Regions from separate parts of the Paraburkholderia sp. SEWSISQ10-3 4 genome, predicted to be linked through region 1. Evidence: riboswitches for the same ligand, from Rfam matches in the RefSeq annotation. Region 1 holds a riboswitch; the other holds the start of a gene.
What was found. A riboswitch is a leader RNA that binds a small molecule or an ion and turns the genes downstream of it on or off. The one in region 1 is predicted to bind thiamine pyrophosphate.
Positions count from the first base shown of each region.

Region 1 (7,319 bases):
TCGGCGCCGAATTCTTCGAGCGGATCGTTGACGACACCGTCGGCTTGCCAGTGCGCGCGCCAGTGGCAATCGTAGGCGTGCGTGTTGGCGCGGCAGTCGTCCACGGCCGATACGCCCGGCAGTTGCGCGGCAGGTTGCGCGTGCAGCTGCTTGAAGTCGGGTGCGTCGACGATGTGTTTGAGCGCGGGGCAAACATCCGCCGGCTCAGTGGGCTGGGTGGCTTGCGCAGCGTACGCGGCGCTCGTGAGCAGCAGGGCTGCGCCAAGCGCAAGCGCTGCGCGCTGGGTCAAAGGATAGAAGCGGCGATCGAGTGACATGTGCGGAGAGTCCAGTAGCAGTGAGGGGCGGGGCGGGGCGGGCTGCGCGTGGTACGGCCCGCACGACTATCGTCGCTGCTACAGGGGATTTTCAAAGCGCGGAACAACTTGCCCGCTTCGCAACTGCTTTCGAACTGTTCTCGCGTATTTCCGGATGTTGCGGCGTGCTGCCTAGCCGAGCGTGAGGCCGCCGTCGATATGAATCACCTGGCCGGTGATGTGACGCGCTTCGTCGGAGAGCAGGAAAGCGATCAGCGCGGCGATATCCGCAGGCTCGGCGACGTGACCGAGCGGCGTCGCTTCGGCGGCGCGGGTCCACACCGATGCATTATCGGCACTTGGGCCGCGATCTTTACGGGTATAGCCGGGCGCTACGCAATTGACGGTCACGCCATGCGGCGCAAGTTCGGCGGCTGCGGTTTTAGCCAGTGACTCGATCGCCGCTTTCGCCGCCGCCGTTGCGGCGAACGGCGCTTCCACGCGATAGCGATGCGCGACGAACGAACTGAGCGCGACCACGCGACCTCGCTTCGAGGTTTCCAGGGCAGGCGTCGCACGCTTGACGAGCGCGGCGAATGCGGCCGGCATGGCGGCGAAGGCGGCGCTGAACACGTCCGCGTCGAGTGCGTTGAGCGTTTGCCGTTGCGCGTGGCCGGCGTTCGCTACCAGCTGATCAAGCGCGCCGAAGCTCGCGAGCGTTTGATGAATCACGTGTTCGGCGGCGCCGCGCTCGGCGAGATCGCCGAACACCGTCGCGCAGCGCGCGCCGTTCGCGCCGCAATCGGCGGCGACCTGTGCTAGACGCTGGCGCGCTTCGTCGTCGGCGCCACGGGCGTGCAGCATCAACGCGGTGCGCGGCGCGGCGATGCGTCGGGCCAGTGCGGCGCCGATGCCGGAGCCCGCGCCGGTGATCAGGACGACCCGATCGAGCCCGGCGCCGCTCATGCCAGTCGTGCTGCTCGCGTCACCGGTGCTGCTCATGTCGCTCGCGTTGTTCATGCTGTTCACGCAGCAATCGGTTCGCCCGAGCGTTCGACGTCGAGCGTTTCGTCATGGAATGCCGCCAGCGATTCGCGATGCGCGACGCTGACGATTGCCGCCTGCGGCAGCCGCTCGGTGAACAGGTGATAGAGGCGTGCTTCGTTTTCCGAATCGAGCGCACTGGTTGCTTCGTCGAGGAACAGATAGTCCGGTTTGTGCAGCAGCACGCGGGCGCCGGCGAGGCGCTGTTGTTCACCCGGCGAGAGAATGCGCGTCCAGTGCCCCGATTCCTGCAGGCGGTCGGCGTACTCCGACAGGCGGCAAGTGATGAGCGCTTCGCGGCATTCGTCGTCAGTGTAGGTATCTGCAGAAGACGGATAGGTGAGCGCGGCTTTCAGCGTGCCGATCGGCATGTAGCTGACCTGCGGGATGAACATCATGCGCGCGTTGACCGGTGCGTCGATCGAGCCGTCGCCGAACGGCCACAAGCCGGCGAGCGCGCGCATCAGCGTGCTCTTGCCGGAGCCGGACGGGCCCCGCACCAGCCAGCGCGAGCCCGGCTTGATCGCGATATCGCGGATGCGCGACAACGGATTGCCGTTCGGCAACGCGAGCTGGAGACCTTCGGTGGTGAGCTTGTCTTCGTCGACGAAATGCAGATTGATGCCGCCATGCGCAGTAGCGGGCGAGACCGATTCCTTCAGACGCGGCGCATGCACGATGCGCTTGAATTCACGCAACCGGTTCACGGTAGCGCGCCATTCAACGAGGCTGCCGTAACTGTTGATGAACCACGAAAACGAATCGCTGACGGTGCCGAATGCGCTCGAGATCTGCATTAGAACGCCGAACGTGAAAGCGCCCGCAAAGTAGCGGGGCGCGGCGACCACCAGCGGAAAGATGATTGCAATCTGGCCGTAGAAAGCCGTCACGAAGGTGAGCCGCTTGGTGTACTTCATCACCTGCCACCAGTTGTCGCGGATGCGGCCGAACAGCGAGTGCGTGTTCTTCTTCTCGGTCTCCATGCCGTTGTAGAAGGCGATCTGCTCGGCGTTTTCACGCAGACGGATCAGGCCGAAACGGAAATCCGCCTCGACTTTCTGTGCCTGGTAATTGATCGACACGAGCGGATGGCCGACCTTCTGGATAATCACTGAGCCGACCACCGCGTAGAGCGCCGCGGCCCACACCATATAGCCCGGAATCTGCACCGGCATGCCGCCGAGCGAAACGGTCAGCGCACCGGCCAGCGACCACAGGATCGTCATGAACGAGACCAGTGTGACGATCGTGGACAGCAGGTCGAGGGTCAGCGAGAGCGTGCTGGTGGCGAGTGATTGCAGGTCGTCGCTGATCCGCTGGTCGGGGTTGTCGGCGAGCCGGTCGCGTTCGATCCGGTAGAAGGCGCTGTCGTGCAGCCATTCGTTGAGATAACGTGTGGTCAGCCACTGGCGCCAGCGGAAGCCGAGCATCTGGCGTAGATAGCGGCCGTACACGGCAAGGATGATGAAGCCGAACGCGAGCCCCGAGAACACCATCAGCAGGTGCGGGAAATCGTGCACGTTCTTCGTTTGCAGCGCGTTGTAGAAGTCGGCGCTCCAGCGGTTCAGGCGCACGTTGATCCACACGATGAGCAGATTCATCACGATGATCGCGATGAGCAGCGCCCACGCCGTTTTTCGTTCTTCGGAAACCCAGTAAGGTTTGATCAGGCTCCATGCGGAGACTTTTTCGTCCGGCGGCAGCACGGGGCTGGAAGCGGTATTCGGTGTCATGAGCATCCTGGTGAAGTGCTGGCCCGCGTCGGGCGGCCCCCAAGTCGGGCCGGCCCCACGGCGGGTTTGCGGTGCGTGCCCCGGGCGTCGTGCTCGACGAACGCACGTCCGGGTGAGCGACCGATTCTGGCGCGAAGCCCTTAAGTGAAAATTAATTTCCGCTCAGAGGTCCCGCCTCGATGCCGCTGGCGCGCGGGCGGCGAAGCATGTCGCCCGCGCGCCAGCGGTATCCGGTCCTGGCATTGTGCCAGAGCGCTGCATTCGGCCGTATTGATGAATCGAAAGATAGTGACGGATCAATGGCGTGTGACGGCAGAGGCCGTTGGTTTGCGGGCGCCGCGCCTTTTATGGTCTAATGACCTTCGACGAAACAGGGGTGCTTTGCCCACAGGCAGCGTGATTTCACGCAGCGGCGGCGAGGCTGAGAGAGACCCTTTGCACCCGATCCGGGTAATACCGGCGCGGGAAGTTTCCGGAAGCAGCCAGTCTTCCATTCCCCGCCGGGCGGCGTCCGTCATTGGACGTGCTTATTGCCCGGCCGGCCTCACCCGCCGGTTTCGTCCTGGGTACGTGCGTTTTTTTGCCGTACGGAAAGGACTCGATGACCGCCTATTCTTCAGACATGTGTTTTGCTCGTCACCGCGTTTTCGTCGGTTGTGTCGGCGCGCCGGGCTGTTTTAGCGTTGCTTGCCGTTGTGACCCGGAGCGCACGCGATGAATCGTTTAGCTCAACCCGATTTCGCCGTGCTCGGCGGTGGGCTGTGCGGGCGTCTCGTCGCGTGGCGCCTCGCCGGTGAAGGGCATCGCGTGGCGCTCTATGAGCGCGGCGACGCCGCAGGTACGCAATCCGCGGCCTGGGTCGCCGCCGCCATGCTGGCGCCGCTCGCCGAAGCCGCCAGTGCCGAACTGCTGATCACCCGTCTGGGCGCAAGTTCGCTCGACACCTGGCCGCGCGTGCTGGCCGAATTGCCCGAACCGGTGTTCTTCCAGCGCAATGGCACGCTGGTCGTATGGCATCACGCCGATCGCACCGAAGCGCCATTGTTCGAACGCCGGGTGCGCTCGAACGCGCCTGCTGAGTTGCTCGACGGCGGCTTCGTGACGCTGGCGGGCGCTCAGGTCGGCGCTGCCGAGCCCGCGTTGGCGGGCCGCTTCAACCAGGGCTGGCTGCTGCCGCGCGAAGGCCAACTGGATAACCGTCAGGTGTTGACCGCGCTCGCGGCAGGCCTCGCCCAGCGCGGTGTCGAAACGCACTGGAACACGCCAGTCGACGATCATGCGCTGCCGGCCGCACGCATCACGATCGACTGCCGGGGTTTGGGCGCGAAGCCGGTGCTGCCGACGTTGCGGGGGATCCGCGGTGAAGTCGCCCGCGTGCATGCGCCGGGTATCAAGCTGACGCGGCCGGTGCGTCTGCTGCATCCGCGCTACCCGCTGTATATCGCGCCGAAGCAGGACGATCTCTACGTGATCGGCGCGACCGAAGTGGAAGGCGAGGACATGTCGCCGGTCAGCGTGCGCTCGGCGCTCGAACTGCTGAGCGCGGCGTTTTCCGTGCACCCAGGCTTCGGCGAGGCGCGCATCCTCGAACTGAATTCGCAGTGCCGCCCGACTTTGCCGGATCACCGTCCGGCCTTGCTGTGGGATGGCGCGCAGACATTGCGCGTGAACGGCCTGTACCGGCACGGCTACATGATCGTGCCCGAAGTCGCCGACGAAGCCGTGCGCTTCGCTGCCGCGCTGCTCGACGGCCGCATCGGCGACGCCGATGCTTTCGCCGACTGGCAAAATGCCGCGCGCTGGAGCGAGTTGTTTCAACTGGACGCCACGCGGGAGCCGGCATGAGCGTTGCGCGTCTGCCGGCGAAATAACCGCAGGCAAAACAGGCGGACGTCGCTCCCCCAATCGATTGAACCGTATTCGAACACCATGGACATTCATATCAATCAGAAGCCGTTGTCGTTGCCCGAAGGCGCGACTGTCGCCGATGCGCTCGCCGCGTTCGGCGCGCGTCCGCCGTTCGCGGTCGCGCTGAACGGCGATTTCGTCGCACGCACCCAGCATGCGGCGCGCGCGCTGCAGCCGGGCGACAAGCTCGATGTCGTGCAACCCGTGGCCGGCGGTTAAGCCCCGCGCCACGCCTTGCCGGAGACCAGGATTATGCAAATGACTAACCCCCAAACCGCCGACGCGCTCACGCTCTACGGCCAGACTTTCGCGAGCCGCGTGCTGCTCGGCACCTCGCGCTATCCGTCGCTGCAATCGCTGTCCGATTCGATCGACGCGGCGCAGCCCGGCATGGTGACCGTCGCGCTGCGCCGGCAGATGAACGAAGGCGGCGCCGAAGCCGGTTTCTTCGACCTGCTCAAGCGCCACGGCGTGCCGCTGCTGCCCAATACCGCAGGCTGCCTGACCGTCGGCGAGGCCGTGACGACCGCGCATATGGCGCGCGAGATTTTCGAAACCGAGTGGATCAAGCTCGAACTGATCGGCGACGACTACACGCTGCAGCCTGATCCGGTAGGCCTGATCGAAGCGGCCACGCAGCTGATCAAGGACGGCTTCAAGGTCCTGCCGTATTGCACCGAAGATCTGGTGATCGGCCGCCGCCTGCTCGATGCGGGCTGCGAGGCGCTGATGCCGTGGGGCGCGCCGATCGGCACCGGCAAGGGTGTGATCAATCCGTACGGCCTGCGCGTGTTGCGCGAGCGCTTGCCCGACGTGCCGCTGATCGTCGACGCCGGCCTCGGCGTGCCGTCGCATGCGGCGCAAGTGATGGAGTGGGGCTTCGATGGCGTGCTGCTGAACACCGCCGTTTCGCAGGCGACGCACCCTGACGCCATGGCGCGCGCCTTTGCGCTGGGCGTCGAAGCGGGCCGCCAGGCTTTTCTGGCGGGGCCGATGGCCGAGCGCGAAAGCGCGCACGCGAGCACGCCGGTGGTCGGCATGCCGTTCTGGCACCAAGACGGGAGCGCCGCATGACGCAAACTTTGCCTTTGACTGGCCGCGACCTCTTCTGGCCGCCTGCCGATGAACTCACCGAAGCCGCCGAGCGGATCCGCGCCCGCCTGGGCGAGTGGCCGCCAACCCACGCGCCGTGGCGCATCTGCCTGACCGCGCCGGACGAGCCGAACGGCGGCGACCTGATCATCGTCGCCGACGCGCAGCAGCATGGCGAGCAGGTGGCGCGCTGGCAGGTGCAGGGCGCAGGCGTGATCGTCGCCGCCGAGAACGCGGCGACGCTGCATCTGGGCGGCGAGAAATACAGTCTGGAGGGCCATCTGGCGGAAGACTGGATTCCCGCGCTGGCGGCGTTTCTGGATTGCGGCTTCGATCCGCACGACGCGCTGGTCCTGGCGCTGGCCTGGCGCGACGGCGACGAGACCAAAGCGGACGACGCCTTTCCGGACGATATCGCGCACTTCCCACGCCTCGCCGGTCTGCCGGCCGCGCCGGCGCAAGCGTTCGCGCGTTGCCCTGACCGGCTCGGCCTGTACCCGGTGCTGCCGACCGCGGAGTGGGTCGAACGGGTGGTGGGCTTTGGCGTGAAAACGGTCCAGTTGCGCCGCAAATCGGCCGAACCCGCCGACGAACTGAAGCGCGAAATCGCCCGCTGTGTCGCCGCGGGCCGTGAGCACGATGCCCAGGTTTTCATCAACGATCACTGGCAAGCCGCTCTGGAAGCGGGCGCTTACGGCGTCCACCTTGGCCAGGAAGACGTGCATACGGCCGATCTGTCGGCACTTGCCGCCGCCGGCATCCACCTCGGCCTGTCGACGCACGGTTTCTACGAGATTCTGAAAGCACTGCATTTCCGGCCAAGCTACATTGCATTGGGCGCGGTGTTCCCGACTACCACCAAAGTCATGCCGACCGCCCCGCAAGGCCTCAAGCGTCTGGCGCGGTATGTCCGCCTGCTCGACGGCGTCGTGCCGCTGGTGGCGATCGGCGGGATCGATCTGCAGGTGCTGCCGGACGTGCTGGCGACGGGCGTGGGCTGCGCGGCCGTGGTGCGCGCCGTGACCGAAGCCGCCGACCCGGCTGTCGCTGTTTCTGCGCTGCAACATGCGTTTACGCAATAATCGTCAAGTTCAGTAAAGGGACAGGGCACCTCACGGCAGCATTTCCATGATGGCCCTATAATTCGGCCTTCCGTGTAAAAGGACTGTCAGTTTCGTGTCTTCCTCCCCCGAGACCTTACTCGAGCTGCGCGACGTCGACTTCGGTTATGGCGACCGGCTCGTCC
Region 1 is NZ_JALPRI010000019.1:57,205-64,523, forward strand. Features, by position in the region: gene M0D68_RS27595 (hypothetical protein) at 1-317, opposite strand, end outside; gene M0D68_RS27600 (SDR family NAD(P)-dependent oxidoreductase) at 489-1,262, opposite strand; gene M0D68_RS27605 (ABC transporter ATP-binding protein/permease) at 1,322-3,073, opposite strand; TPP riboswitch at 3,436-3,558, shown strand; gene M0D68_RS27610 (FAD-dependent oxidoreductase) at 3,788-4,918, shown strand; gene thiS (sulfur carrier protein ThiS) at 5,003-5,200, shown strand; gene M0D68_RS27620 (thiazole synthase) at 5,240-6,055, shown strand; gene thiE (thiamine phosphate synthase) at 6,052-7,155, shown strand; gene M0D68_RS27630 (ABC transporter ATP-binding protein) at 7,250-7,319, shown strand, end outside.

Region 2 (7,319 bases), on a different contig from region 1:
AAATGTTTCCCTTCTGTCAGCATGCGGCGTGCCCGGCTGCTCAGAAACGCAAAAGCCCGCCAGTGGCGGGCTTCGGTGCTGCAATACCGGACGCAGACGGTTCGAATGGCGGGCGCGTGCTAGTGCGCCCGCGATCCTTACCTTACTGCCGCTGATAGATCTCAGCGCCTTTCTTCATGAACTCGATCGACTTCACTTCCATGCCTTTCTTCAGCGCGTCGTCGTCGGAGAGACCTTGTTGCGCGGCGAATTCGCGCACATCCTGCGTGATCTTCATCGAGCAGAAGTGCGGGCCGCACATCGAACAGAAGTGCGCGACCTTGGCCGAATCCTTCGGCAGGGTTTCGTCGTGGAATTCGCGTGCCTTGTCCGGGTCGAGACCGAGATTGAACTGGTCTTCCCAACGGAATTCAAAACGCGCCTTCGACAATGCGTTGTCACGCACCTGCGCGCCCGGATGGCCCTTCGCCAGATCGGCGGCGTGCGCGGCGAGCTTGTACGTGATGATGCCGGTCTTGACGTCGTCCTTGTTCGGCAGCCCGAGGTGTTCCTTCGGCGTGACGTAGCAGAGCATCGCCGTGCCGAACCAGCCGATCATCGCCGCGCCAATGCCCGAGGTGATGTGGTCGTAGCCCGGCGCGATGTCGGTCGTCAACGGTCCCAGCGTGTAGAACGGTGCTTCGTCACACCATTCCAGTTGCAGATCCATGTTCTCCTTGATCAACTGCATCGGCACGTGGCCGGGGCCTTCAATCATGGTTTGAACGTCGTGCTTCCACGCGATCTGCGTGAGCTCGCCGAGCGTCTTCAACTCGCCGAGTTGAGCCTCGTCGTTCGCGTCGTAGATCGAGCCGGGACGCAGGCCGTCGCCGAGCGAGAAGGCCACGTCGTACGCCTTCATGATTTCGCAGATGTCTTCGAAGTGCTCGTACAGGAAGCTTTCCTTGTGGTGAGCGAGGCACCACTTCGCCATGATCGAGCCGCCGCGCGAGACGATGCCCGTCATACGCTTCGCTGTGAGCGGCACGTATTGCAGACGCACGCCCGCGTGAATCGTGAAGTAGTCGACGCCTTGTTCCGCCTGTTCGATCAGCGTGTCGCGGAAGATTTCCCACGTCAGATCTTCGGCCTTGCCGTTGACCTTCTCCAAAGCCTGATAGATCGGCACCGTGCCGATCGGCACCGGCGAATTGCGGATGATCCACTCGCGTGTTTCGTGAATGTGCTTGCCGGTGGACAGATCCATCACCGTGTCGCCGCCCCAGCGGATCGCCCAGGTCATCTTGTCGACTTCTTCGCCGATGGAGGAGGTCACCGCCGAGTTGCCGATGTTCGCATTCACCTTCACGAGGAAGTTGCGGCCGATGATCATCGGCTCGCTTTCCGGGTGGTTGATGTTGTTCGGGATGATCGCGCGGCCGCGCGCAACTTCTTCGCGCACGAATTCCGCGGTGATTTCCTTCAGGCCATCGGGACCGAATGCGCTCGCACCGAACGCCTGGCCCGGATGCTGGCGGCCCATCATCGCGGCGAGCTTTTCGCCGTTCGGACCGCTCGTCTTCAGGGTCTCCAGATACGCGGCGCGTTGCTGGTTCTCGCGAATCGCGATGTATTCCATCTCCGGCGTGATGATGCCGCGACGCGCGTAGTGCATCTGCGAGACGTTCTTGCCGGCGATGGCGCGACGCGGCGTGCGATGCAGGCCCTTGAAACGCAGATCGGCAGTCGCGGTATCGGCGGCGCGTTCGCGGCTGAAGTCGCTCGAGAGGCCCGTCAGCGCTTCGGTGTCGCCGCGCTCTTCGATCCAGGCTTGACGCAGCGCGGGCAGACCGGCGCGGATGTCGATCTTGGCTTCCGGATCGGAGTAGGGGCCCGACGTATCGTAGACGAAGACCGGCGGATTCTTCTCGCCGCCGAAGCTATCCGGCGTATCCGCCTGGGAAATTTCGCGCATCGGCACGCGGATATCGGGTCGCGAGCCGGTCACGTAGACCTTGCGGGAATTCGGCAGCGGCGCGACAGCGGCGGCATCGACGTGGGCGTCGGCGGAAAGGAACTTCGGGTTGGCGTTCATGCGTTATCTCCTCGGCATAGCAATGTGGGGCCGCTAAGCAGGAGACGAGACGGAAGTTGTCGGAATTCGCGAGAGATGAAACGGTAGACCAGGTGCGAAATCCGTACGCTTCCCTGCGCTGGCATTATCCAGATCAGGTTCAAAGGGTATTTCTCACCCACGCAACACGGACCTCCAACCTCCGTGCCACGCAGGACCCCCGCGTTAGCAGCGCACACGATACACCGCCCGGGCGTTGCTTGGCAACCCGTCTTGAAAAAGTCAGATGTCGGAGATAACGCCGGTCAGCCACGCACTATTCTTATTGTGATAGGGCTGCCGGGAATGATGCGGCGCAGCGTTCCGCGTCGCGAATGGCTTGGGCTTACAGCGTGAAATCGTCGGCGGCTTCGGGCTGAAACAGGATCTTCTCGAGCTTCAACACCTTCTCCGTGCCGCTCGGCGGCGTGAAGCGGATGCGCTCGCCGCGTTTGGCGCCGAGCAGCGCAAGACCGACCGGCGAAAACACGTTCAGGCGGCCGTGTGCGAAGTCCGCGTTGGGCGGATAGACAACGGTCCAGGTCATCTGCTCGCCACTGGTTTCATCGACCAGCGTGGCTTGCGAATTCATCGTGACGACGTTCGCGGGGATGTCGCGCGATTCGACGATCACAGCGCGCTCCAGGACGTCGTCGAGCATGTCTTGCAGCTTGGTGTCAGCGCCGGGCGCGGCTGCGTGCTTTTCAAGACGAGCGACGTCGAGTTCGGTGAGGTAGCAGGTTTTCGTCTTTTTCATGACGGGTTCTCCAATTCGATCTGCATGTAAGGGGACAGCGTGCGGATGAGACCGGCCCGGAGCCCGACGACGCGGCCCCGGTAATGGAGGGGAAATGCGTCAGATCGGGCGCCGGGCGGCGAGAAGCGGGAGCGTTCGGGACGGCTGGCCGGCGTGTGGCGTCGCGATGTCCGCGCGCGCGCAGCCGGTTGCGCGGCGGGGGCGCAAACGGGTGAGGGCTCGGGAAAACGGAACGCGCATTGGGGTAGCCGGCAGAGTACGAAAAGTAGTGAGGGAGCGTCGGAAGGAAAGCTTGATCGACGCAATCGAAAGGTGAATGTTAGCACGGGCCGGGCGTCTTCTTAATCGCCGCTGGGAGGCGCCGTGGATACGCGTTGCGGCGTGTCGATATCGCACGGGGTCGTTCAAGACCGCCGTCGCGCTGCCGTTAATCCGCCTGTAGGGGCGGCCGTTGCCCAGTCGAGTGAGCGGCGGTGGGCAGCGCGTCAATGGCGCGATGCGATTCGAGACGGCTTAAGGAGAGGTGCTGATGAAAACTGGAATGGGGCGGTTTGAGGGGCTCAGCGCGGTCGCGGCGACGGCAACGCTGGTTGCGCTCATTGCGGCGCCAATGCCGGCGGTGGCCGCGAATGGCGGAACGATCAGTTTTTCGGGCGCGATCGTGGCGTCGCAACTGGAGATTTCGGTGGCGCCCGCCGGGGCGCGTGTCGATGCCAGGAGCGCGCGGCTTGATCAGTCGGGTTCAGCGGTCACGCTGATCTTTAGCGCTGAGCCGGGCGTGGCGACGGGCGCCGATGTCGCGCTTCAGGTGAATAGCGCCGCGACAGCGCGTAACGGTGACGCGCTGACTGAGCGTTTTGTCGACAGCCGCGGACGTGTGTTCCGTGCGGCTAGCGACGGCCACTACCGCGTTGGCCGCGACGGCGGCGTGTTGTCGCTCGCACCGAAGAATGCCGGGCAGGATACCCGGGTGACGGTTGTCGTGAGTTACGACTGAGACACCCTCCGCGGGGCGCTTTGGGGCGGTTCGCCCGCAAGCGTACAGACACACCGCGCCCCGCGGGGATAAACAGCATGGAACGGTCTCGACCGTAGGCGAACAACGCAGACAAAAATAAAAATTCAAAACCGGCTGTCATAAGCGGGCTTGTGGTTCGACAAACGTGCAGATTCCGATGGAGCACGCCATGCAAACCGCACGAACCCGCCGAGGCAATCGGTATGTCACTCGCGCAATCGCGCTAGCCGTAGCGCTGACAACCCTCTTCGCCAGTGGCCTTGCAAGCGCAGCAGGCGCCGTGTGTGCGTCGCACAGCCCATCGCACCGCGTAGCGCTGGTGGAGCTCTACAGCAGCGAAGGCTGCAACAGCTGCCCGCCGGCCGACAACTGGCTGAGTCAGTGGAAAAACAGTGGTGCAAGCCAAAGCATCGTGCCGTTGGCGCTGCATGTGGACTACTGGAATAGCCTCGGTTGGACCGACCGTTTCTCGCAACATCGCTTTACTGAACGTCAGCAGACCCTCACCGACCTCGCCGGCGGCCACACCATCTATACGCCTGAAATCTTCGTATCAGGCCGCGAACTGCGCAGCTGGTCGCAACGCGACAGTTTCCAGAGCCGCATCGGCCAGGTCGTTGCCGAACCGGCGCAGGCGAACGTGGCGCTTGAACTGAAACCTCAGACGAAAGGCGCCTTCAATGTCGATGCGCAATTCACCAGCAAGTCGACAGGCACCACAGCTCCGCTGAATGCCTACGTCGCGGTCTACCAGAACGCGTTGAACTCGCAGGTTAGGGCCGGGGAAAACAGCGGCGCGACGCTGCATCACGAACGCGTCGTGCGGCAATGGATCGGACCTGTGCCGCTGGTCGCCGGTAACGCGCAAATCCGCCGCGATATCCGTATCGACGATGCCGATGCGAATGCTCCGGCGGATCACTTCGGCGTCGTCGCCTTTGTCGAAAACGCTGCGACCGGCGACGTGCTGCAAGTGGGCGAGCTCGCCGCCTGCAATTGAGCGCGAGACGACCCCGCAGCGCTCCCTATTTCATCGGAGATTTCCATGGCCACGCCTCATGCTCTTAGCAAAACCGCTCCGCCCGCGACGCCTAAGAGCGGCACGATTCATCCGGTGTGGGTGCGCGTCACGCATTGGCTCAACGCACTCGCGGCCGTCCTCATGATGCTGTCCGGCTGGCGCATCTATGACGCCTCGCCGATCTTCAAAGGCTTCACGTTTCCGCCGGCGATCACGCTTGGCGGCTGGCTAGGCGGCGCGCTGCAGTGGCACTTCGCGGCGATGTGGCTGCTGGTCTTCAACGGTCTGCTGTATCTCGCGCTGAATCTGGCCAGCGGGCGCTTCGTGCGCAAGTTTCTGCCGGTCTCGCCGCGCGCCGTGCTGCACGACTTCATCGCCGCGCTGACCGGCAAGCTCTCGCACGCGGATCTGCGCGTCTATAACGCGGTGCAGAAATTCGCTTATCTGTTTGTTGTTTGCGATCTGATCGTGCTGGTGCTCTCGGGCCTCGCGATCTGGAAATCGGTGCAGTTTCCGCTGCTGCGCGAGTTGATGGGCGGCTACGACAACGCACGCATCGTCCACTTCTGCGCCATGTCGCTGATGGCTGCGTTTATTGCCGTGCATCTGGTGATGGTAGCCCTCGTGCCGCGCTCGCTGGTGGCGATGCTGCGCGGACGCTAGGCCGTGGATACACGGATAAGCGGACACGCCATGCCTAAGGACATCGAATCATGATCCGACCCAATACACAACCCGATCGAAAGTTCGCCGCCATGCCTGACGATAAGCTCGACCGCGAATCGATCCTGATCGACGCCCGGCGCGAACTCGCAATGCCGTCGCGGCGCCTGTTCGGCAAGCGGCTTCTGACGCTCGGCGGTCTGTCGATGCTGACGGGCTGCTCGCTCACCGACAACGATTCGGTCACTGCATTCCTGACGGCCGTGTCGCGCCTGAACGACCGCGCACAGGCCGCACTATTCGATCCGAAGCAGCTCGCGCCGACCTACACGGAAGCGCAAATCACGCGTCCGTTTCCGTTCAATGCGTTCTACGGTATCGACGACGTCCCCGATGTCGACCCCTCCGACTACAAGCTGAAGATCAGCGGCCTCGTCACCGGTCAGCGCGTCTGGACCTTGCCCGAGTTGTACGCGCTGCCGCATGCCGAGCAGATCACGCGGCATATCTGCGTGGAAGGCTGGAGCGCGATCGGCCGCTGGGGCGGCACGCCGTTTGCCGATTTTCTGCGGCGCATCGGCGCGGATACGAGCGCGAAGTACGTCGGCTTCAAATGCGCCGACGACTACTACGAAAGCATCGACATGCCGACCGCGCTGCATCCGCAAACGCTCCTGACCTTCGAATACGACGGCGAGCGACTACCCGCGAAATACGGCTTCCCGATGAAGCTGCGCATGCCGACCAAGCTCGGCTACAAGAATCCGAAGCACATCGTCGAGATGTTCGTCACTAACACGTATCCCGGCGGCTATTGGGTCGACCAGGGCTACAACTGGTTCGGAGGCTCCTGACGCGCGCGGGTCGGCGCGTGCAATGCCGGACGCGCGACCCCGGGCGGCAGAAGCTTCGGAAGTACCCGGCGCAAGGTAGAAGCCAGAAGCCGGTTCAGGTTTATCCACTACAAAACGGAGTCATCCCATGAAAAAGTTCGCAATCGCAGCAATGGCCGTCGCCCTCCTGACCAGCGGCGGCGCCGCGTTCGCGCAGGCCAGCGGCGCAATGTCCAACGATGCAATGTCCAAGGACACGATGTCGAAGGATTCGATGTCCAAAGACACCATGTCGAAGGACAGCATGAAGAAGAACACGATGAAGCACGACAAGATGAAAAAGGGCAGCGACGCGATGGGCATGAAGCACGAGGCATCGGGCGCCATGGCCAACTGAGCATTGCCAGCGATGCCGGTTGCATAGCTTGAGCGCCGGTGTCACAGGTGAGCCCAAAGCCGGGGATACGTCCCCGGCTTTTCTGTTGCAAGCACGCAAAAAAGTTACGATTCTTTCAGGCGACGCGGTGGGCGCTTACTGCATAATGCGATGCGCGCCCAACATTTGGCGTGTGTCAGCCGTGGCTCGATTTCCATCGATTGCCGCGGCGTTGTGGCCCCATTGGCCATCTATCGTCCTTCCGTTCCACCGACATGTCCGCCAGCCTCGCCCGTCAGACCGCATCGCCGATGCGGTGTCCGCCATCCCGTCACAGGGTCTTCAGCGGGGGCGCAGCACCTCGAGCGGCATGGGCGGTTTGAACGTATGGCGCCGCAACTCCCCAGCCGCTTTTCGCGTAGTTTCCCGCGTGGTTTCCCCATCCGTTTGCCGCAGTCCCGCAATGGACAGATCGCGCTCGCGCTCGCCGTCGTCTATCTCGTATGGGGTTCGACGTATCTCGCCGTGCATGTCGCGCTGGGTTCGTTTCCGCCCTTGC
Region 2 is NZ_JALPRI010000017.1:142,899-150,217, forward strand. Features, by position in the region: gene thiC (phosphomethylpyrimidine synthase ThiC) at 143-2,074, opposite strand; TPP riboswitch at 2,167-2,285, opposite strand; gene M0D68_RS26480 (GreA/GreB family elongation factor) at 2,439-2,849, opposite strand; gene M0D68_RS26485 (hypothetical protein) at 3,379-3,846, shown strand; gene M0D68_RS26490 (DUF1223 domain-containing protein) at 4,037-4,867, shown strand; gene M0D68_RS26495 (cytochrome b/b6 domain-containing protein) at 4,913-5,551, shown strand; gene M0D68_RS26500 (molybdopterin-dependent oxidoreductase) at 5,602-6,405, shown strand; gene M0D68_RS26505 (pentapeptide MXKDX repeat protein) at 6,533-6,781, shown strand; gene M0D68_RS26510 (EamA family transporter) at 7,148-7,319, shown strand, end outside.
Region 2: another riboswitch for thiamine pyrophosphate. It lies ahead of thiC (phosphomethylpyrimidine synthase ThiC); the one in region 1 lies ahead of M0D68_RS27610 (FAD-dependent oxidoreductase).